DNA from 3 places in the Janthinobacterium sp. DSP2-3-3 genome. Region 3 is predicted to be linked to each of the others. Evidence: predicted binding sites of a transcription regulator. Region 3 holds the regulator's gene; each other region holds the start of a gene.

Region 1 (7,803 bases), on a different contig from region 3:
CCTGCTGTTCTCGGCCACGTTCTCGGAAGAGATCAAGGCCCTGGCCGACGGCTTGCTGAACAAGCCGGCCATGATCGAAGTGGCGCGCCGCAATTCGACCGTGGAAGTCATCCAGCAAAAAATCCATCCGGTCGACCGCGACAAGAAGCACCCGATGCTGTCTTACCTGATCAAGTCGAATAACTGGACGCAAGTACTGGTGTTTACACGCACCAAGCACGGCGCCAATAAACTGGTCGAGCAGCTGGGCGCGGACGGCATCGGCGCCCTGGCCATCCACGGCAACAAGAGCCAGTCGGCGCGCACGCGCGCGCTGTCCGAGTTCAAGGATGGCACGCTGCAAGTGCTGGTCGCCACCGACATCGCCGCGCGCGGTATCGATATCGACCAGTTGCCGCACGTCGTCAACTACGACTTGCCGAACATTCCGGAAGACTATGTGCACCGTATCGGCCGCACGGGCCGTGCCGGCGCCAAGGGCGAAGCCGTATCGCTGGTCTGCGTGGATGAGCACGAAATGTTGAAAGACATCGAAAAGCTGATCAAGCAAACTCTGCCGCGCGAAGTCATCGAAGGCTTCGAGCCAGACTTGAACGCCCGCGCCCAGCCTGTGCAATTGCGCAGCGGCACCGGCGGTCACCGCAACAACAGCCGCGCGCCAGCCGGCGCCGTGGTGCGCGTGAAAACCGGCGGCAGCGGCGCCAAGCCACGCAGCGCCGGTCCAGCGGGCGGCGGTGGCGGCGGCAACCGTTCGGGCAATGCGCCGCGTTCGGCAGCCAATCACCGTTCCGGCGGCCGCGGCCGTTAAAACGCGGCCTGAAAGCTACTGCGCGGGGCGCTTTGCGTTTGGGTTGCTCGCCGTACTCCTGTACGGCTGCGCTACTCGACGCAATATCACTCCCGCTCGCTACGCTTTCAGGCGGCGTTTGTCTTTATAAAAAGACGACAAAAACCGTTCCAGAACTTGCTTCTGGAACGGTTTTTTTATGCACGCCACCAATGGCCGATTTGGGCTAGGATAGTATCCATCGTCCTCACTTGCGTGCTGCCATGCCGAACTTCGCTGCCAACCTCAGCATGATGTTTACCGAACTGCCCTTTCTGGACCGCTTTGCCGCCGCCAGGGAGGCGGGCTTCGATGCCGTCGAATTCCTGTTTCCCTATGCCGTCGAAGCGCGGCAAATCGCCATGCGGCTGGAACGCCACCATTTGCAGCTGGCCGTGTTCAACTTCCCGCCCGGCGACTGGGAACACGGCGAACGGGGCATCGCCTGCGATCCGCGCCGGAGCGAGGAATTTCGCAGCAACGTGCAACTGGCGCTCAACTACGCGCTGGCGCTCGGCGCGAAACAGCTGCACTGCATGGCCGGCATCGTGCCGCCCGGCATGAGCCTGGAGCGGGCGCGGCAAAGCTTGATCGGCAATCTGCAGTTTGCGGCAGACGCCTGCCGTCCGCATGGCATCAATGTGTTGATCGAGCCGATCAACCACTACGACATGCCCGCTTACTTTCTGCACCATAGCCAGCAGGCGGCCGACATCATCGCCGACTGCCAGCGCAGCAATATCTTCCTGCAATACGACATTTATCACATGCAACGCATGGAGGGCGAACTGAGCAACACCATCCGCGCCCTGCTGCCCCTGATCCGCCACATCCAGATCGCCGACACGCCGGGCCGCCACGAACCGGGCACGGGCGAGATCAATTACCGCCACATATTCAGACTGCTGGAGCAGGTCGGCTATGCAGGCTGGGTCGGCTGCGAGTACCGTCCCGTCAGCGACACCGTGGCGGGACTGGGCTGGCGCGAGCAATTGACAGCCGCAGCGGGCGCAGCGGGCACAGCGGGCACAGCGGGCACTATCGGCGCCTGATCGCAGCGCGCTTGCGCCCGCACAAGGCGGGCGGCGCAGGCCGGCACCACAATACCTTTCCATACAGCATTTCCTGTCGAGAGGTAACGTGTCCGCCCTGCCTACCCGCCATCGCCGCGCCCTTTGCCTGAACCTGTGCCTGACGATGGTGCTGTGCGGCTGCACCACCGCGCGCACCGACCTGGCGCAAGTGCGCGCCCTGGCCGCCGGCACCGATGCCCTGAGTGCCTTCAGCGAGCTGTCGCAGCGCCACGTGGACAGCTACCAGCGCGCCCGTCCCTATCTGTCGCCCGCCGAAGACGCGCGCGAACGCCTGCTCGATACGCAGCGCCACGCCGCGCAAGCGGATGTTGCGCGCCTGGCGCAGGCCGTCCGCCTGTACCTGCAGGCGCTGGGCCGGCTGGCACAAGCCGATGCGTATGAGGTGCAGCCCGAACTGGCCAGCGCTGGCGCTGCCATCCGCGCCTGGCCAGGCAGCGGCATCGACGACCGCCACGTCAGCGCCTACACCCTGTTGCTGCAACAACTCGCGCGCCTGGGCGGTGCGGCCAACCAGCAGGCGCACCTGGCCCAGGTGCTGCACGATGGCGACGCGCCGCTGCAAGCCTTGCTGGCCGCGCTCGACAGCTTGCTGCTGCTGTACGACAAGAGCGGCGATAACGAGCGCGACATGGTGCTCGGCTTGCTCGACGTGGAAATCGCCTATGCCGACACGCCGCAGCAGCGCCTGCTGGCCGTGCTGGCGAAAAACATGCAACAAAGCAAAACCGAGGAATACCGCCTGCTTGGTCTGCGCCATACATTGACGCGCCGGCAACTGGCGGCACTGGGGCGCGAACACACCCACCTCGCTGCCACCCTCACCACCACGGAGGCAAGATGGACGGATCAGTAGGCAGGAGCAGCAGCGAACGCCGCGAAGCGGCGCTCAGCAGCGCCATGCGCGTCGAACAACTGGCTGACAGCTTGTCGCAGGCGGCCGTCACCCTGCATGGCGCCGTCATGCGCGCTATCCGCAAGCGCGCCAGCCAGGGAGCAAACGGCATCAGCCACAGCCAGGCACAGGCCGTCTTCGCCCTGGAAGTGGCCTTGCGCCAGCAAGCCAACCAGCTGTATGCCGATGCGGCCGGGCACACGGTGGACGGCCTGGAAACGGCGCAGCGCCAGCTCAGCGGCCTGCTTGACACGGTGCGCCTGCGCATTGCCCGCAACGACGACGTGCGGCACTGGATCAGCCTGGCAACGAGCTTGTTGCACCTGGGCAGCGCCGTCCTGGCAGGCAATCCCGAGCGCATCCTCGGCACCCTGGGCAAGGTGCGTGAGCGGCTGCAAGAGATGGCGCCGGACTGATTGAAATTGGCTAGCGAGCGCCTATACTGGGACAGCCCCGCATGGCAATCGTGCCGGCGGAGCGATGGCCAGAGGAGACCAACATGCGTATCGAACCGTATTTGCAATTCGATGGAAACTGCGCGCAAGCGCTGGAATACTACCGCCAGCATCTGCATGGCACAGACCTGTGCCTGATGCCGTATCGCGGCTCACCAGGCCAGGAGCAAGTCAAGGAAGACTGGTACGACAAGATCATGCATGGCTCCGTGCAGCTGGGGGCCACCATGCTGATGGGCTCGGACGGCGGCTGCACCGAGGATGGCGCCAAGGGCATGAGTGGCTGCTCGGTCTGCCTAACCCTCGACACGCCGGAGGAAGCGGAACGGGCTTTCGACGCACTCGCGCGTGACGGCAACATCCAGATGCCATTGGAGGAAACGTTCTGGGCCAAACGCTTCGGCATGCTGAAAGACCAGTTCGGCGTGGCCTGGATGGTCAACTGCCTGAAAGAACCAGCATAGAACAGCCCTTGCCTGCCTGCGCCGCATCAAACGCGGCGCGGTCATTAGCGCAAGCAGAGCGGCCAATCCTGGACTACCATGTAGGAGAGACTCCTATCGGGGACAGCCATGAATGGATTGCCGCAAGACCAGTTGCAGCGCCTGCAGGGCGTGCTGGAGCAACGCAAGCTGGCGTTGCTGGAACAGCTCGAGAACGAAGCTGCCGAGGCGGATGCGCGCGCCTCGCTGCTCAATGAAATAGAAGCCTCGCCTGCCGACAACGCCAGCGTGCGCACCTTGAACGCCCTCGTCAGCGAAGCGGCCGAGCACAACCTGGCGCAGCTGGCCATCATCAAGCACGCGCTGGCCAAATCTGCCAATGGCAGCTATGGTCTGTGCGACAACTGTGGCGAAGCCATCGGCCTGTCTCGCCTGAATGCGCGCCCCGAGGCGCGCCTGTGCATCGATTGTCAGACGCGGCTGGAAAAAAACCAGCGCTGACCTGGTGCTGCGGCAAGGGGGCAAGGCATCGCTGCCCCGCCCCCTGCTTTCCATCCGCGCTGCCATGCTGCTGTTCGTCTTCCCGTCAGCCTCTGTGTGCCGGCTGGGTGGACGGGTCTCCTCTACTGCCATTGCCCTACTGCAAGCTCTACGCTTGCTTAACTCATGTGCTGCCCGCCATTGATGGCGATATTCGCGCCCGTGACGAACGCCGCTTCGTCGGACGCCAGGTAGGCCACCAGGGCCGCCACCTCGTCCGGCTCGCCCAGGCGGCCCAGGGGAATCTGCGGCAGGATCTTCGTTTCCAGGATATTGGCCGGCACGGCTGTCACCATCTGCGTGCGCAGGTAACCGGGCGAGACGGTGTTGACAGTGATGCCGTGGCGCGCCACTTCCAGTGCCAACGCCTTGCTGAAGCCATGCACGCCCGCCTTGGCGGCCGCGTAGTTGCACTGGCCAAACGCGCCCTTCTGGCCATTCACGGACGAGATGTTGATGATGCGGCCCCAGCGGTTGGCCAGCATCGGTTCGAGCACCTGCTTGCTCATGTTGAACAGGCTGTCGAGATTGGTGCGCATGACCTCGGCCCAGTGCGGCAATTCCATCTTGCGCATGCTCTGGTCGCGCGTGATACCGGCGTTATTGACCAGCACATCGATGCGGCCGAACTGCCCAAGCACGCGTGCCACGGCTACGCTGCAGGCGTCGAAATCGCCCACGTCGATGGCCAGCGGATGAAAATAATACTGCTGCGCCTGCTGCTCGTCGAGCCAGCTTTCCACGCGCGCGTTGCCCGGCGTGTGCGCCGCCACGACGGCAAAGCCCGCCGCATGCAGGCGCCGGCACAAGGCCGTGCCCAGGCCACCCATGCCGCCCGTGACCAGCGCTACCTTTTGTTCCTTCATTGCTATCTCTCCCCGCTTGTTATGGTTGTTCTGCGTGGGATCAAGTGTAGGAGCAGTTTTTATCGCCAGCTTTGCGCCAGATCAAGTGCTCAGCCTGATGCAGTCGTGCGCGGCCGACACCCCGGACTGTGCCAAAATGGCCGCTAGTGCACAGCGAGAGGTCAGGCCATGACGTATAAAACCGTATTGCTCCACATTGACGACAGCGCCGGGCGCGCCGCCCGCATCGAAGCGGCCGCCAGCATCGCCCAGGCTTGCGGTGGCCACCTGACGGGCGTGTCCCTGACGGGCGTGTCACGCCTGCTGTACCAGAACCAGCCCGACCTCGATGCCGACCCCAACCTGAGTCTGCACCTCAATTTCCTGAGAGAGCGGGCGACGCGCGCACTCGACGGTTTCGAGGCGCAGGTGCGCGCGGCCGGCGTCGCCTCGTTCGAACAGCGCGTGCTCGACGACGAGGCGGCGGGCGGCATCAGCTTGCTGGCCCGCTATGCGGACCTGGTGGTGATCAGTCAATACAATGCCAAGGATAAATCGCCGTCCGTGATGCGCGACTTTCCCGCCTATGTGCTGCTGCATTCGGGACGTCCCGTGCTGATCGTGCCGTATGCGCCGCCACTGCCACTGCTGGCGCCGCCTGCGGCCGCGCGCAATGTGCTCATTTCCTGGAATGCCAGCAAGGAAGCGAGCCGCGCCGTGACCGCCGCCCTGCCCCTGCTGCAGCGCGCCGCGCAAGTCCACGTGGCCATCTTCGATGCCCAGGTGCATGCCACCGAACACGGCGAACAGCCGGGCGCCGAGCTGGCGCACTACCTGGCGCGCCATGGCGTGGAAGCGCGGCTGCATTTGCTCGACGGTGGTGGCGTACGGCGCGGCGACATCGGCGAAGCGCTGTTGTCGCAGGCGGCGGACCTGTCGGCGGACTTTCTGGTGATGGGAGCATATGGTCATTCGCGCCTGCGCGAAACCATCCTGGGCGGCGTCACGCGCACCATTTTGCAGCGCATGACGATCCCCGTGCTGATGGCGCACTAGAGCCTGTTGAAAGCAGCGGGCTAAGCCCCTTGCCAGGGCTGGCTGCGGATCTTGGCCACCTGGCGCTGCGCCAGCCACTGCCACAGCTGTAGCGCGTCGCCCTGCGGCAGGGCCGACATGTGGCGCGGACTGGCCAGCGCGATTTCGCAATCGCGGTCCGACCATTCTTCAAAAGTGACTTCGCCTCCGCTAGCGACCTCGACCTGATACATCAAGCCATCGTCGTAGCCAAAGCGCAACAGGACAGCGGCCGGGCTGCCGTCCGGCGTGATGGCGCCGCCGCGATAGACTTCGGCCAGCGCATCAGCCAGCTGTGCCGGCGAGGGCGCGCAGATGTCGCGCCCGTCGGCCCGTGTCAGAATGAACCATGCCTGTGTCATGACGCGCCCTCCTATTCATACTCGTTAGCATGCGAGGCAAGTACTACAGGCAGTCACCTTGGTCCAGTATCACTTCGGGCGCACGGAAACTATCCCTGTCGGCATTGTTTACCAATAATTACGAATACTGACAAGTATCATACCTAAATTCCGTGCGGCGCGGCATATATGCATATGGCACGGCGGGTGCGCCGATTCACGCCACCAGCACGGGAATGCTGAGCGGATCGAAGTCGTGCCAGTCGCCATTGGCAATCGTGCCTTCCGCTTCCTCGATATGCTCGGCGCCGAGCCGGTGCAGCGCCTCGAGCGCCCGTTCGCGCTCGTCGAGGCCGCCCAGCGCGACGGCGATCAGCATGCCCGGATGCCGGGGCTGGCGGCGGTTTTCGCCGTTGTTCTCACCATGCTTTTCGGCTTCACCCGCCTCCTTCATCTTGTTGAAACTGTAGAGCGAGCCCACGTGGGCGCCCACCAGCGCCCCCACTACCGGACCCAGCGGCCCTGTCGCCAGGGTGGCGGCGGCGCCGATGCCGGCGCCTACCACAGCGCCCACGGCCACGCCTTCCACCACGCCTTCCGGCGTCTCTTTGGCGCCGGGCGACATGTCGCGGTCGCCACCGAGCGCATGCAAATCATGCTGGCCCGGCTGGTTGACAAAGAAGGCGCTGATGCGGCTGTCGGGAAAGCCCGCCTGGTTCAGGGCGGCGCGCGCGGCGTCGATCTGTTCCTGCAACTGAAAATGACCTGCGATGATGCGTGACATGATACTGCCCTCCTGGTCGGCTGCGGGCGCACCATGCGCCACCAGGATAGCGTGCGCCGGACAGCGCCAGCATACCGTTCGCTTACGCACATAGCCGCTCACTCATGCGGATACACCGAACGGACTGCGTATATCGGACAGAAATTGTTGTGCGCGCGCATGTTGCGGCCGCGCAAAGAAATCCTCGGGCGCAGCCCGCTCCAGCACTTCTCCGTGGTCCATGAACCAGACGCGGTCCGCCACTTCGCGCGCGAAACCCATCTCGTGCGTGACGCACACCATCGTCATGCCGCCCTGCGCCAGATCGCGCATCACTTGCAGCACTTCGCCCACCATTTCCGGGTCCAAGGCGCTGGTGGGTTCATCAAACAGCATCAGCGGCGGCTGCATGGCCAGCGCGCGAGCAATCGCCACGCGCTGCTGCTGGCCACCCGAGAGTGCCGCCGGCATGGCGCGCGCCTTGTGCGCCAGCCCCACGCGCTCCAGCAAGGCCAGCGCCCGCTCTTCCG
Region 2 (7,803 bases), on a different contig from region 3:
AGAAGCGGCTCAACGCGCGTTTCACCAGTTCGCGGCAGGCGTTGGCGTCCGACAGTGCTTCCGTCATGTACAGGTGCAGTACCGTGCCGCCCGTGTACTTGCGCTGCAGCGCATCTTGCAATTCCAGTGCCTCGAACGGGTCGTCCGTGTGGCCCACGGGCAGTTGCGACGAGTTCGTGTAATACGGATTATCGACCGTGCCGGCTTGCAGGATGGCCGGATAGCGCTTGCGGTCTTCGCGGGCGAAGCGGTACGTGGTGCCCTCGGCCGGTGTCGCTTCCAGGTTGTACATGTGGCCCGTCTCTTCCTGGAATGCCACCATGCGGGCGCGCACGTGGTCGAGCAGGCGTATCGCCAGCGCATGGCCTTCGGCGGACGTGATGTCGTAAGCGTCGCCGCTGAAATTGCGGATCATTTCGTTGATGCCGTTCACCCCCAGGGTGGAAAAGTGATTGCGCAGGGTGCCCAGGTAGCGTTTCGTGTAAGGGAACAAGCCTTGCTGCATCAGTTCTTCGATGGTGCGGCGCTTGATTTCCAGACTGACTTTCCCCAGTTCCAGCAGGCGGTCCAGGTCGGCCAGCAGTGCCGCTTCGTCGCCGCGCCACAGGTGGCCCAGGCGCGCGCAGTTGATGGTGACCACGCCCAGGGAGCCCGTCTGCTCGGCGGAACCGAACAGGCCATTGCCTCGTTTCAGCAGTTCGCGCAAGTCCAGTTGCAAGCGGCAGCACATGGAGCGGATCATGTTCGGCTTGAGTTCCGAATTGATGAAATTCTGGAAGTAGGGCAGGCCGTAGCGGGCCGTCATCTCGAACAGGCGTTCCGCATTTTCGCTATGCCAGTCGAAATCCTCGGTGATATTGTAGGTGGGGATGGGGAAGGTGAAGACGCGGCCCTTGGCGTCGCCCGCCATCATGATCTCGATATATGCGCGGTTGATCATGTCCATCTCCGCCTGCAGCTCGCCATAGCTGAAGTCCATCTCCTGGCCGGCGATGACGGGAATCTGCTCGCGCAGGTCGTCCGGGCAGACCCAGTCAAAAGTGAGGTTGGTGAACGGCGTCTGCGTGCCCCAGCGCGATGGCACGTTGAGGTTGAAGATCAGCTCCTGCATGTACTGGCGCACGTCTTCGTAGCGCAGGCTGTCCTTGCGGATGTAGGGTGCCATGTAAGTGTCGAAGGAGCTGAACGCCTGCGCGCCGGCCCACTCGTTTTGCAGGGTGCCGAGGAAATTGACGATCTGGCCGATGGCGCTCGACATGTGTTTCGGCGGGCCCGATTCGATCTTGCCCGGCACGCCATTCAAGCCTTCATGCAGCAGGGTGCGCAGCGACCAGCCGGCGCAATAGCCGGCCAGCATGTCGAGGTCGTGGATGTGCAGCGCCGCTTCGCGGTGTGCCGCGCCCACCTCCGGCGGATACACCTGGTCCAGCCAGTAATTGGCGATGACCTTGCCCGACACATTGAGGATCAGGCCACCCAGGGAATACCCCTGGTTGGCGTTGGCGTTGACGCGCCAGTCGCGCCGTTCCAGGTATTCATTGATGGACGCGGCGACATCGACCTGGCCGCGTGTGGGGGGAACTGCATTCGTCGTCATGAAACCTCCAATAAACACAACATGCGGTGTTTTTATGAAGGTTATCTACTAAATGTAGTGCCGTCAAAGGGGGCGTGCAAGCGATTCGCGTATCCTTGATCCAGGTGAAAAATACACCTCAGCCGGTTTTATTCCAGCGCGTTTCGCGCAAGATCAGCCAGCTCGCGCAAAAGAACGCGGCGCCACAGGCGGCGATGCTGGCGACGGAGGCGGGCAGTACGTGGGTCCAGATTTCCAGCGGCGAATAGGTGCTCCAGCTGGCCACGCGCGCATCAAAGGTGGCGTAGTTCGCCAGCAGCCAGTAGATGGCCAGCAGGCCCGTGCAGATGGCGGCCTGACGCAGCAGCGGCAATTGGCGGCGCGCGAACACGGCCAGCAGGAACAGCAGCAGTACGCCCGGATAGGCGCCCAGCACTTCCGGCGACAGCATGGAGATGGTCCCTGCGTTATCGCCATCGGCCGGGCCGGCCCACTGCACTTGCAGCGCGGTGAGGAACAGGGTCAGAAGGAAAATCAGCAGCGGTTTGCGGGTCATGGTGGGCATTTAAACAGGAGGAAAGACAGGCATTTTACAGCCAGGTCAAGCAAGTTGAAGGTGCGCCAGCCATGCATGCATTCCTTCACCTGCGTCAACGACTGGGCATATGGGCGGGGCTATAGTCTGCAGCCTGAGCCGATACAGGACTGTGAATATCATGATGCTTGAATCAACTACCGCCACCCGCGTGGCCGGACCGCTGGAACTGGTCTGCCCCGCCGGCAGCCTGCCTGCCCTGAAAGCGGCCGTCGACAATGGCGCCGATACCGTTTACCTGGGCTTTCGAGACGCCACCAATGCGCGCAATTTCGCCGGCCTCAATTTTGACGAGAAGGCCATCGCCGAGGGCGTGCGCTATGCCCACCAATACGGACGCAAGGTGCTGCTGGCGCTGAATACCTATCCGCAGCCGCACAACTGGGCCGTGTGGCGCAGCGCCATCGACCGTGCCGCCGCGGCGGGCATCGACGCCATGATCGTTGCCGATCCTGGCCTGATGGCCTACGCGGCGCAGCACCAGCCGCAGCTGCGCCTGCACCTGTCCGTGCAGGGCTCGGCCACGAATTATGAAGCGATCAACTTCTATCACGAGCACTTCGGCATCGCCCGCGCCGTGCTGCCGCGCGTGCTGTCGATGGCGCAGGTGGAGCAACTGATCAGCAAGACGGAGGTGGAGATTGAAGTGTTCGGCTTCGGCAGCCTGTGCGTGATGGTAGAAGGGCGCTGCGCCTTGTCCTCGTATGCGACGGGCGAGGCGCCAAATACGCACGGCGTGTGCTCGCCGGCCAAGGCCGTGCGCTGGCTGGAAACGCCGAACGGTCTGGAGTCGCGCCTGAACGGCGTGCTGATCGACCGCTACGCGCCCGGTGAAAACGCCAGCTATCCCACCCTGTGCAAGGGGCGTTTCGAAGTCAATGACGAAGAGTATTACGCGATCGAGGAGCCGGCCAGCCTGAATACCTTGGCGCTGCTGCCGCAACTGATCGCCATGGGCGTGCGTGCCGTGAAAATCGAAGGCCGCCAGCGCAGTCCCGCCTACGTGGCGCAGGTCACGCGCGTGTGGCGCGAAGCGATCGACGCCTGCCGCGAAGGCAAACCGCGCTACGCCGTCAAGCCGGGCTGGATGGCGGCCATGGACAAGCTGGCCGAGGGCCAGCAGCACACACTCGGCGCCTACCATCGCTCCTGGAAATAGCAAAACCTACTGCGCGTCCCGGGGCGCGGCCTGCGATGCTCACCGTGCTTGAGCACGGCTGCGCTTCTCGGCCTCGCCGCGAGCCGCTCGCTACGGTTTTGTCACTTAAACATACTGGAAAAGGCATGCTAAAACTATCGTTGGGTCCTTTGCTGTACTACTGGCCGCGCGCCACCGTCTTCGAGTTTTACCAGCAGATCGCCGGCACCGCCGTCGATATCGTGTATCTGGGCGAAACCGTCTGCTCGCGCCGGCATGAACTGCGCCTGGCCGACTGGCTCGATATCGCCGACATGCTGGCCGCTGCCGGCAAGGAAGTGGTGCTGTCGACGCAGGCGCTGATCGAGGCGGGCGCCGAACTGGCGACCCTGCGCCGCATCACGGGCAATGGCCGCTATACGGTCGAGGCCAACGACATGGGCGCCGTGCACTGCATGGAAAAGGGCGCGCCCTTTGTCGCCGGCCCCCACCTGAACCTGTTCAATGGCCCCAGCCTGCAACTGCTGGTGCGCCTGGGTGCGCGGCGCTGGGTGATGCCGCTGGAAATGGGACAGGCGGCGCTGGCCGAGATGCAGCGCCAGAAACCGGAAGGGCTGGAGACGGAAGTGTTCGCCTATGGCCGCATGCCACTGGCGTTTTCCGCGCGCTGCTTCACGGCGCGCAACCGCAACCTGCCGAAGGACGACTGCGGCTACAGTTGCCTGGAAGAACCGGACGGCCTGCTGCTGCGCACGCGCGACGAAGTGCCGTTCCTGGTACTGAATGGCACGCAGACGCAGTCGGCCCTGGTCTACAACCTGGTGCGCGAACTCGACGCCATGCGCGACATGGGCGTGGCGGCGGCGCGCATCAGTCCGCAGGCCATGCATACGGAGCAAGTCATCGCCATCTTCGACCGCGCCCGCCGCGGCCAGGTTAGCGGCGTTGGCGCTCAGGCCCAGCTGGCGGCTTGCCAGCCGGCCGGTGCCTGTGACGGCTACTGGCACGGCCAGCCCGGCATGGAACAGCACGCCGCTCATTGAACCCATCGAAAGGAAGCACTATGCAAGATCAACTGGACAGATTGCCCGTCCCGGCCAAGCCCGCCATGAGCAAGGCCGCCATGTCGTACCGATTGCCCGAACCGCTGGCCGAATTGCTGTCCAAGCTGCCGCCGTATCCCGCCTCCTGGCTGTTCGTGCAAGGCTTGAACCGCCTGCTGGCGCCGCAATTGCCCGACGATGTGCGGCGCAGCCTGGAGGGGCGCAGCCTGCGCCTGCGCTTGCTCGATGCGGGCATCGCCTTCGATTTCGAGTGGCAGGGCACGGTGTTCGTGGCCGAGCGCTATGTGGACGTGCCGGACCTGTGCATCGCCGCCAGCGTGCATGACTTGATGCTGCTGGCGCGGCGCCAGGAAGATCCTGACACGCTGTTCTTCAGCCGTCGTTTGAGTCTGGAAGGCGATACGGAGCTGGGGCTGCTGTTCAAGAATACGCTCGACGCCATCGAACTGCCGCCGTTCGATTTACAGGCGCTGGGACCGCGCCGCGTGCTGGCGCATCTGCGCGACCGGGGCGCGCGGGAAGGCTGAGCGGAGCAGGGGGAGCGGAGAAGGGCTGGAGCAAGCGTTCAGTGGCGGCAGTGGCCGCAGGCGCCGCTGCAGGACGGCAGTTGTTCTTCATCGGAGGACTCGCCCATGAAACCGGCGTCGTTAACGGCCGCCAGCAGGCGCTCTTGCGTAGCCAGCCGTTCGTCAAATTGCACCGTGGCGCCGTGGCGCGCCAGCGAGACGCATACGGTGGCCACGCCCGAGACGGCTTCGAGCGCGCCCGTCAACCTGTCGGCGCAGCCTTCGTGATCCATACCGATAATATTTAAGCGCGCTGTTTGCATGGGTTCCTCTTGTTTTTCAAATAAAAAAACAGCGTAGGCGAGGGGCGCGCATGCCGTCCAGAGCAGCACGCAAGATTTATTTTCTATTTGCGGTTTTATTGATCTGGATTAATTCCCTCTCTCCAAGATAGCCTGGAACTGCTGTTGTTTTATACACAGTTTCCTTATTCCAGTCGACAAGTGTGGCGTGCTGCGCGATACTGTCATTCTGATAAGAACGCTGATGAAAGCGCTGGAAAGGAGGGGCCATGCAACGCCGCCCTCTGCTTATGCTTGCCGGCCTGTGGCCATTCGGCGCGGCCGCCGGCACGCCGTTGCCGCTCGTGTATCCGCGCCACCAGGCACTCAATGATCCGCAGCAAGGCTACGTGACGGCTTTGCTACAACTGGCGCTGGCGCGTTCGGGCCGGGCGTATGCCTTGCGCCGTTCCGCACTGCGCATGGTGCAGACGCGCGCCATGCAGGAAATCGCCACGGCGTCGGGCAGCGTCGATGTCGTGTGGGCCATGACGAGCCGTGTGCGCGAAACGCAATTGCTGCCGGTGCGCATCCCCATCGACCGTGGGCTGATCGGTTGGCGCGTGGCCCTGATCCAGGCGCGCCAGCCGCAGTTGCTGCGCGCCGTACGCAGCATAGCCGCCCTGGCGCGGCTGTCTGCCGGCCAGATGCGCGACTGGCCCGACTCCGCCATCCTGCAAGCGAATGGCTTGCGCCTCGATACCTCGAGCACCTACGAAGGCCTGTTCCAACAACTGGCGGCAGGGCGCATCGATTACTTTCCCCGTTCCGTGATCGAGGCGCAAAGCGAACTGGCCAGCCATGCGCAATTGCCGCTGGCGCTCGATGCCCACCTGGTCATCCGCTACCCGGCCGCGCTGTATTTTTTTGTCGGCAGGCACCGGCCGGAACTGGCACGCCACATTGAAATCGGACTGGAAAGCATGCTCGCCGATGGCAGTTTCGCGCAGCTGTTTCAGCACTATTTTGGCCGTCTCGCAGATGGCCTGAAGCTGTCCCATCGGTACGTGCTGGAGCTGGCCAATCCTGACTTGCCGGAGGAGACGCCGCTGGCGCGCAAGGCACTTTGGTATCGTCCACATCATTACTAGTGGTTTTATTGATCGGTGTCAAACCACCTCTTCAATCGTGCGCAGGATGTTTGATGAAACGCAATGCGAGTTCAACAGAACACCTGTTGACACTTATAAAGTTTTCGCCGAACATAATTCTACTTTGCAAGATTTTACCCGCACAAGGCGCCATGGCAGCTGGCGTGCAGGACACTGTGCGCGCGTTCAACAGCCAGCTGCGGCCAGCCATCCTTGTAACCATCCGTTATCTTTTCGAAGGTTCGTCCATGCTCGATTCGATCACGTCAGTATTGCACCAAGTGCCAGAATTGGCCCTGTTCCTGGCGCTGGCGCTCGGCTATGCGATAGGGCAGATACGCTTCGGCCCCATCCAGCTCGGTGGCGTGTGCGGCACCCTGATCGCCGCGCTGCTGATCGGCCAGCTGGGCATCACCCTGGACGCCAGCGTCAAGAATGTCTTCTTCATGCTGTTCATTTTTGCCCTCGGCTATGCGGGCGGTCCCCAATTTTTTGCCAACCTCAACGCCAAGGGCTTGCGCCTGGGCCTGTTGTGCTTGATCGAAGTGGTGGTGGTGCTGGCACTGGTGCTGCTGGCCACGCGTTTCCTCGGTCTTGACCAGGGCACGGCGGCCGGCATGATGGCGGGCGCGGCGACGGAATCTGCCGTCGTCGGCACGGCCACGGACGCCATTTCCAAGCTGGCCTTGCCGGCCGCCCGCATCGCCGAGCTGCAGGCCAACGTGGTCACCGCGTATTCCATCACCTACATCTTCGGCCTGATCGCCATTGTCATCGTCACCAGCCAGATTTTTCCGCTGTTGTTGCGTGTCAACCTGCGCGAGGAAGCTGATAAATTGTGGGAAAAGATGGGCGGCGCGCAGACCGATGGCGACGGGGTGCAGGCGACGCCGGAAATGGTGGGCCGCGCTTACCGTATCAGCCGTGGCGCGGGACGTCGTCTCGATGCCTTGCAGCATATTTTTGCGGGCCGCGCCAGTATCACGCGCGTGCGCCGGCATGGCAAGGTATTGCCTATGGAACCCGCACTGCGCCTGCGCAACAACGACGAAGTGCTGGTGATCGGCCACCGGCCCGCGTTGGTGGCGGCTGAAGCTATCCTGGGCGAGGAATTTGCTGACACGACAGGCTTGAACATGGCCGTTTCTGCCGTCGAAGTGGTGCTGCAGCAGGCGGGCCTCGTTGGCCAGCCCCTGCGCCAGTTGGCCTTGCCTTCCGGCGTGCATGTGGCGGCCGTCGTCCGTGGCGAGCACAGCATGCCGCCCCTGCCGGACCTGGCCTTGCAGCGCGACGACGTGCTGCGCCTGTATGGCACGACGGAAGGGCGCGATCTGAACACGGCGCTGGCCGCCATCGGCAAGCGCGTGCCCTCGGGTGCGCGCAGCAACATCGTCTACGCCAGCATCGGCATCGTGCTCGGTGTGTATATCGGCGGCTTTACCGCCAAGCTGGGCGGCATTCCCTTTTCGCTGGGCACGGGCGGCGGCGCCTT
Region 3 (7,803 bases):
CAAGCACCTCTTGCAGGGATCTTGCATGGCTTTTTTTATCCAAATCAGCATTTATTTCGATGCCAGTTAGCTACCCTTATTTCATCCTGGGAATTTTGATCCACATCAAAGTTTTTTCGCGGGCAAACACTTACTCTCTGGCCACCATCATAAATAGTAATTCCAGGGAGAGTCTTTGTGGATCAATCGCTGAACTATAACTACAAGATCGTGAAGCAATTCGCGGTCGCTACTGTGGTATGGGGCATCATCGGCATGCTGGTTGGCGTTATCATCGCCGCTCAGTTGGCCTGGCCTGCCCTGAACCTCGACATACCTTGGCTGACATACGGACGTTTGCGTCCGCTGCACACGAATGCGGTGATTTTCGCCTTCGGCATCTGCGGCCTGTTCGCCACCTCGTACTACGTTGTACAACGCACCTGCCAGGTGCGCCTGTTTTCCGACAAACTGGCCGCTTTCACGTTCTGGGGCTGGCAAGCGGTGATCCTGTGCGCCGTCGTCACCCTGCCCATGGGCATGACGCGCGGCAAGGAATACGCCGAACTGGAATGGCCTATCGCCATCCTCATCGCCGTCGTCTGGATCGCTTACGCCATCGTGTTCTTCGGCACCTTGATCAAGCGCAAAGTCAAGCACATCTACGTGGCCAACTGGTTCTTCGGCGCCTACATCCTGGCCGTGACGATTTTGCACGTGGTCAATGGCGCCGTCATGCCAGCCTCGTTCACCAAGTCGTATTCCGCCTATGCGGGCGTGCAGGACGCCATGATCCAGTGGTGGTACGGCCATAACGCGGTGGGTTTCATCCTCACCGCCGGCTACCTGGGCATGGTCTACTACTTCATCCCGAAACAGGCCGAGCGCCCCGTGTACTCGTACCGCCTGTCCATCGTCCACTTCTGGGCGCTGATCTTCACCTACATGTGGGCCGGCCCGCATCACCTGCATTACACGGCATTGCCTGACTGGACGCAATCGATCGGCATGGTCTTCTCGCTGGTTCTGTTGGCACCAAGCTGGGGCGGCATGATCAACGGCATCATGACCCTGTCGGGCGCGTGGCACAAGCTGCGCACCGATCCGATCCTGAAATTCATGATCGTCTCGCTGTCGTTCTACGGCATCGCCACCTTCGAAGGTCCGATGATGTCGATCAAGACCATCAACTCGCTGTCGCACTACACCGACTGGACCGTTGCCCACGTACATGCGGGCGCCCTGGGCTGGGTGGGCTTCATCACCATGGGTTCGATCTACTATCTGCTGCCACGCCTGGCGGGCCGCACGCAGATGCACAGCACGCGCCTGGTCGACGTGCACTTCTGGGTGGCCACCATCGGCATCGTGCTGTACATCGCGGCAATGTGGATCGCCGGCGTGATGCAGGGCCTGATGTGGCGCGCGGTCAATCCGGACGGCACCCTGACCTACACCTTTGTCGAAAGCGTGAAAGCAACATATCCGTACTACGTGGTGCGCGTGGCCGGTGGCCTGCTGTACCTGTCGGGTATGTGCATCATGGGCTACAACACCTGGATGACCTTGCGCGGCAGCAAACTCCCCGTCGCCCGCATTCCGGAACTGAACGCGGCGCACGCCTGATAGGAGCAAAAGCAAATGAAATTTTCACATGCATGGATTGAGAGAAACCCCTGGCTGCTGATCGCCCTGGTCACGGTGGTGATCAGCATCGGCGGCGCCGTCGAGATCATTCCCCTGTTCTTCCAGAAGAGCACGACGGAACCGGTCGCCGGCCTGAAGCCGTATTCGCCGCTGCGCCTGGCGGGCCGCGACATTTACGTGCGCGAAGGCTGCTACAACTGCCACTCGCAGATGGTACGTCCGCTGCGCGCGGAAACGGAACGCTATGGCCACTATTCGGTCGCTGGCGAGTTCGTGTATGACCGTCCGTTCCAGTGGGGTTCCAAGCGCACGGGGCCGGACCTGGCCCGCGTGGGCGCCCGCTACAGCGATGAATGGCACCGCACGCACTTGAACAACCCGCGCGACGTGGTGCCCGAGTCGAATATGCCGGCCTACCCATGGCTGGCGAAGACCAAGCTGGTGCCTGACGACATCATGCCGAAGATGCGCGCCCTGCAACGCCTGGGACAGCCGTACAGCGATGCGGAAATCACCGCCGGCCCGGCGCAGCTGCAGGACAAGACGGAAGAAGACGCCCTGGTCGCCTATCTGCAAGGCCTCGGTACATTAATCAAAACAAGGAATTAGCATGGCAATCGAAAACCTGTTTGACAGCGCCAGCAGCGTCATGACGGTGGTTTCCTTTACGACGTTCGTAGGCATCCTGTGGTGGACTTTCAGCCGCAGCAACAGCGACTTCGACGCGGCGGCGCACCTGCCGTTCGCCGATGACGCATTGGACTATCCGGCCGAGGCCGAGATGAGCGTGGCAAAGGAGCGCAACCATGGCTGACTTTACCAATGGCTTCTGGAATATCTACATTATCGTGCTGTCCTTGCTGGGCATCATCGGCTGCGGCGTGCTGCTGTACTCGCAGTCGAAAATCAAAGTGGTCGACGGCGCGCCTGCCGACGGCACCACGGGCCACGTCTGGGACGAGGACTTGAAGGAACTCAACACGCCAATGCCGCGCTGGTGGATGTGGTTGTTCTACATCACCATCGTCTTCGCCCTGGCGTATCTGTTCCTGTATCCGGGCCTGGGCAACTATGCCGGCAGCCTGGGCTGGAAATCGACGGGCCAGTACGAGGAAGAGCTGAAGAAGGCGGAAGCCGACTACGGCCCCCTGTTCAACAAGTACCTGAGCCAGGACTTGAAGACGGTGGCCGCCGATCCGCAGGCGCAAGCCATCGGCCAGCGTTTGTTCCTGACCTACTGCGCGCAATGCCACGGTTCGGATGCGCGCGGCAACAAGGGCTTCCCCAACCTGACCGACAAGGACTGGCTGTATGGCGGCGAACCTGACATCATCAAGACCACCATCCTGCACGGCCGCAATGGGCAGATGCCACCGATGGGCGCCGCCCTGGGCTCCGAAAAGGATGTCGAGAACGTGGCCCATTATGTGCTGAGCCTGTCCGGTTCCACTTCGGACCCCGTCAAGTCGGTGCTGGGCAAAGCCAAGTTCGGCGCCTGCATGGCCTGTCATGGCGCCGATGCGAAGGGCAACCCGATGCTGGGTTCGCCGAATCTGACGGACAAGATCTGGCTGTATGGCGGCAGTGCCGATACCATCATGGAAACCGTACGCAAGGGACGCAGCAACACCATGCCGGCCTTCAGCGATTTCCTCGGCGAGTCCAAGGTACACGTGCTGTCGGCCTATGTCTGGAGCCTGTCGAATCCCCAGACGCCCGTGAAATGATGTAATGGAACCTCAAGTCATCAAGATGTATGCGGCCCGCGAGCAAATCTACCCTCGCGAGGCCAAAGGACGCTACGCTACCTGGCGATGGGTATGCGTATGGCTTACCCAGCTGGCGTTCTACGGCTTGCCGTGGTTGACCTGGAATGGCAGGCAAGCCCTGCTGTTCGATTTGACCACGCGCAAGTTCTACATTTTCGGCGTCGTGCTGTGGCCCCAGGATTTCATCTATCTGGCGGCCCTGCTGATCATCTGTGCGTATTTGTTGTTCCTCGTCACGGCCATTGCCGGGCGGGTGTGGTGCGGGTTCTCTTGCCCGCAAACGGTATACACGGAAATCTTCCTGTGGGTCGAACGCCGCATCGAAGGCACGCGCAGCGCGCGCATGGCCCTCGACAAGCAGGGTCCCTCCGTGCGCAAGGCCTTCAAGAAGACGGCCAAGCACCTGGTGTGGGGCGCCATCGCCCTGTGGACGGGCTTTACCTTTGTCGGCTACTTCACGCCGATCAAGGAACTGGCGCAGGCGGTGACCACCTTGAATTTCGGTCCCTGGGAATGGTTCTGGGTCTTGTTCTACAGCCTGGCAACCTACGGCAACGCGGGCTGGCTGCGCGAGCAGGTGTGCAAATACATGTGCCCCTACGCGCGCTTCCAGAGCGCCATGTTCGACCAGGACACGCTGATCATCACCTACGATACCAAGCGCGGCGAACCGCGTGGCGCCATGAGCAAGAAGGCCGGCAACAACGACAAGCTGGGCGATTGCATCGACTGCACCCTGTGCGTGCAGGTGTGTCCGACCGGCATCGATATCCGTAACGGCCTGCAGTATGAATGCATCGGTTGCGCCGCCTGCGTCGATGCCTGCAACAGCGTGATGGACAAAGTCGAGCGGCCACGGGGCCTGATACGCTACAGTACCGACCATGCGATGGAAAACAACTTCAATTCGAAGCAGATACGCCAGCGCGCCATGCGTCCGCGCGTGCTGATCTACACTTCCATCCTGGCCCTGATCATCATCGCCGTGTGTACTTCGCTGGCCTTGCGCACGCCCCTGAAAATGGACGTGATCCGCGACCGCGGTTCGATGGGACGCGAAGTGGAAGACGGCATGATCGAAAACGTCTACCGCCTGCAGATCATGAACACCTCGGAGCAAAGCCAGCATTTTAAAATCAGCGTCTCCGGCTTGCCGGGCCTGACCTTGCTGACGCGCGAAGAAGTGATGTTGCAGCCGACGGAAACGCTGGGCTGGCCGATCCGCCTGCGCGTGCCGCACGGGGTCGGCGAAAAGGGCTCGAACAAGATTGCGATCGAATTGCACTCGCTGGACGACCCATCGCTGCATGTACGTGAAAGCGCGGTATTCATCGTGCCGCGCTAATGTAGGAAGGCCAGTCCCCGCATGGGGACTGGCTGATCAAACAGGAGAAATATCATGTCCGACAGTCTCAAGCTGCAAGCACCCGTTGCACCGTGGTACAAGCATCGCTGGCCTTGGCTGCTGATGATCGGCCCAGGCTTGTCCGTGGTCGTCGGCAGCTTCATGGGATATATCGCGTTTACGCAGCCCGATGCACTGGTGGTGGGCGACTATTACAAGCAGGGCAAGGCAATCAACCAGGATTTGAAGCGCGACACGATCGCCAGCAACCTGGCGATGGATACCAGCTTATCCTATGATGTGGCGCACGCGCGCCTCAGTGGTTCCGTGCACAGCTTCGGCAAGGCTTACCAGGGTCCGCTGCAGCTGCATCTGGCGCATGCGACCTTGCCGGAAAAGGATATCAAGCTGCTGGTGCAGCCCGATGTGGCCGGCAACTTCTCGGTAGCGCTGCCGATGCTTGAGCGCAGCCGCTGGCAAGTGCTGGTGGAAAACGATAAACGCGAGTGGCGCCTGTCCGGCATCTGGACCTGGCCCCTGCAGCGCAGCATCGCGCTGCATGCTGACGCAGAGCTGTAAAGCTTACTTGCAGACGTCGGTACCAGCCGTAATGGCTTTCAACTTGGCGGGCTGCAAGATTTCAATTTCGCGATTCGAGACGCGCAGCCAGCCTTCCTTCTTGAACTTCGACAGCAGACGGCTGACGCTCTCGATGGTCAGCCCCAGGTAATTGCCAATTTCCTCGCGCGACATGCGCAACTGAAATTTGCTGGCCGAATAGCCGCGCGCTTCATAGCGTGAGGCCAGGTTGACGATAAAGGCGGCAAAACGCTGCGTCGCCTGCATATTGCCCAGCAACAGCATCACGCTTTGCTCGCGCGTGATTTCCTGGCTCATCATGCGGTGGAAATGGCGCAACAGGGTCGGCATATTGCCCAGCAATTGTTCCAGGCTGGAAAACGGTATTTCACAGACTTCGCTGTCTTCCAGCGCCACGGCATTACAGTGGTGGCGGTCGGCGCTGATGGCGTCCATGCCCAGCAGTTCGCCGGCCATCTGGAAACCCGTCACCTGCTCTTCGCCACCCGGATTGATCTGGTACGTCTTGAAGTGCCCCAGGCGGATCGCATACAGGTTCTGGAACGAGTCGCCGATGCGGAACAGCGAGGCGCCGCGCACGATCTTGCGGCGGCGGCCGATGATCTGGTCCAGCCTGTCCATATCGCCCACATCGAGGCCCATCGGCAGGCACAATTGATGCATGCTGCAGGTCGAGCATCGCGCACGCAACGCTTCCACGTTCACTATGGGCAAGGTGGGAGTGAGTAGCGCTTCAGTCATGTTGATACCTTTTAGAAAATGCAATAACAAGTTTACTGCATACACGGTTGCCGTGTGCCAATTTCACCGCAATTGCGCTGAATAAACGACGTTCTGACTTTAATTATATGGCAACATCGTCAAAAGCCCATGCGGGGAGGGCAATTTGCGCCGCACCGCTTGCCAAGCTCGGGTATTGATAGGAAAATTCCTGACAGCATTATCTGCCGCCTGTGCCGCCCGGTACTGAAAAGGAAATCATGAAGCCTCTCGGCATTAAAGCAAAAGTCGCGCTAGCCACCAGCCTGACCTCGATCGCCATGATCGCGCTGGTCACCATGATCCAGGTGCAGCACATGCGCGCCGACTTCACCAAAGTGCTGCTGAGCCAGCAATCGGCCCTGATTACCCGCACCGCTGCCGAGCTCGACGACAAGCTGGGCATGCTGCTGCAGATCGTCGCGCTGACGGCCAGGCAGCAGCCGCCGGAATTGATCGCCCAGCCCGCCCAATTGCGCGAATACTATGCGCGCCGCGCGATGCTGGTGCTGTTCGACGACGTGCTGGTGCTCGATGCGCAAGGCGCCATCGTGGCCGACATGCCGCGGGTCGCGGGACGCGCCGGCATCAACGTCGGCGAGCGCGAATATTTCCAGACCGTCGTGCGCACGCGCCAGCCCATGATCACCGAGCCGATGCTGGGCAAATCAAGCGGCATGCCCATCGTGCAGATGGTGGCGCCCGTGCTCACCGCCGATGGCCAGGTGGCCGGCGTGGTGATTGGCGTGCTGCGCCTGTACAAGGATAACCTGCTGGGACGCCTGCGCTCGGAAAAGATCAGCAAGAGCGGCTATTACTTCATCCTCACGCGCGGCGCCGTGCCGCGCTACGTGCTGCATCCCGACACCAGCCGTTTGCTGCAGCCGCGCCAGCCGAACGCCAACCTGACGACCACGCAGTTGCTGAAGGAAGATGGCGAAGGCAGCATGGTCAGCACCAACAACCGCGGCATCACGGCCGTCAACAGCTTCAAGCGCCTGAAATCCGTGAACTGGCTGCTGGGTGCCTCGCTGCCCGTCGAGGATGCCTTCGAACCCTTCGATGGCGTACTGTACCGGCTGGTACTGTGGAGCATCCTCGCTTCGCTGCTGGCTGCTTTTGTTCTGGGCTGGGTCACCGTGCGCCTGCTGTCGCCGCTGGTACGCCTGCGCGACACCCTGCTGGCCCTGCGCACCAGCGGCAACCGCTTCACTCCCGTGCCGGTGCAGCAGCGCGACGAGATCGGCGAACTGACGGAAGCGTTCAACGGCCTGATGAGCGAACGCGACCGCCTGCAGCAGGAGCTCGAATCGCGCGCGGCAGAGCTGGAACAGGAGCGTGACCGGGCCGAGGCGGCCAACCGCGCGAAGAGCGATTTCGTGGCCAACATGAGCCATGAAATCCGCACGCCCCTGAATGCCGTGCTGGGCATGGTGTACTTGCTGGGCAATACCAAGCTCGATACGGAACAGCGCAAGTATCTGACCATGGTGCGCGTAGCGGGCCAGTCGCTGCTGGGCATCCTCAACGACGTGCTCGATTATTCGAAGATCGAGGCGCGCCGCATGGAATTGTCGCCCGTCGAATTCGATCTCGACGAAGTCATGAATACCCTGGCCACGACGATGACCATGAATGCGGGCGAAAAGGAGCTGGAACTGGCCATCGCCGTCGAACCCGACGTGCCGCGGCGCCTTGTGGGCG

The links. Region 3 encodes FNR, which switches genes on or off when oxygen is low (the NO sensors DNR and NnrR bind a similar motif). Its sites were predicted from a motif close to TTGATNNNNATCAA; they were not measured.
Region 1: the regulator FNR is predicted to act here: its motif matches at 5,188-5,201, upstream of ACP7DE_RS12805 (universal stress protein).
Region 2: the regulator FNR is predicted to act here: its motif matches at 2,217-2,230, upstream of ubiU (ubiquinone anaerobic biosynthesis protein UbiU).

What each region holds. Positions count from the first base shown of each region.
Region 1 covers NZ_JAFCWA010000005.1:326,978-334,780, forward strand. The annotation lists gene ACP7DE_RS12770 (DEAD/DEAH box helicase) at 1-808, shown strand, start outside; gene otnI (2-oxo-tetronate isomerase) at 1,051-1,878, shown strand; gene ACP7DE_RS12780 (hypothetical protein) at 1,967-2,773, shown strand; gene ACP7DE_RS12785 (hypothetical protein) at 2,758-3,228, shown strand; gene ACP7DE_RS12790 (VOC family protein) at 3,312-3,731, shown strand; gene ACP7DE_RS12795 (TraR/DksA family transcriptional regulator) at 3,840-4,211, shown strand; gene phbB (acetoacetyl-CoA reductase) at 4,370-5,116, opposite strand; gene ACP7DE_RS12805 (universal stress protein) at 5,285-6,151, shown strand; gene ACP7DE_RS12810 (hypothetical protein) at 6,172-6,531, opposite strand; gene ACP7DE_RS12815 (hypothetical protein) at 6,728-7,294, opposite strand; gene ACP7DE_RS12820 (amino acid ABC transporter ATP-binding protein) at 7,397-7,803, opposite strand, start outside.
Region 2 covers NZ_JAFCWA010000019.1:28,460-36,262, forward strand. The annotation lists gene ACP7DE_RS26405 (ribonucleoside triphosphate reductase) at 1-1,597, opposite strand, end outside; gene ACP7DE_RS26410 (hypothetical protein) at 1,716-2,132, opposite strand; gene ubiU (ubiquinone anaerobic biosynthesis protein UbiU) at 2,293-3,330, shown strand; gene ubiV (ubiquinone anaerobic biosynthesis protein UbiV) at 3,456-4,352, shown strand; gene ubiT (ubiquinone anaerobic biosynthesis accessory factor UbiT) at 4,373-4,900, shown strand; gene ACP7DE_RS26430 (heavy-metal-associated domain-containing protein) at 4,939-5,202, opposite strand; gene ACP7DE_RS26435 (hypothetical protein) at 5,451-6,311, shown strand; gene aspT (aspartate-alanine antiporter) at 6,464-7,803, shown strand, end outside.
Region 3 covers NZ_JAFCWA010000017.1:48,170-55,972, forward strand. The annotation lists gene ccoN (cytochrome-c oxidase, cbb3-type subunit I) at 178-1,605, shown strand; gene ccoO (cytochrome-c oxidase, cbb3-type subunit II) at 1,621-2,235, shown strand; gene ACP7DE_RS25530 (cbb3-type cytochrome oxidase subunit 3) at 2,237-2,440, shown strand; gene ccoP (cytochrome-c oxidase, cbb3-type subunit III) at 2,433-3,353, shown strand; gene ccoG (cytochrome c oxidase accessory protein CcoG) at 3,358-4,740, shown strand; gene ACP7DE_RS25545 (FixH family protein) at 4,795-5,319, shown strand; gene fnr (fumarate/nitrate reduction transcriptional regulator Fnr) at 5,323-6,081, opposite strand; gene ACP7DE_RS25555 (response regulator) at 6,321-7,803, shown strand, end outside.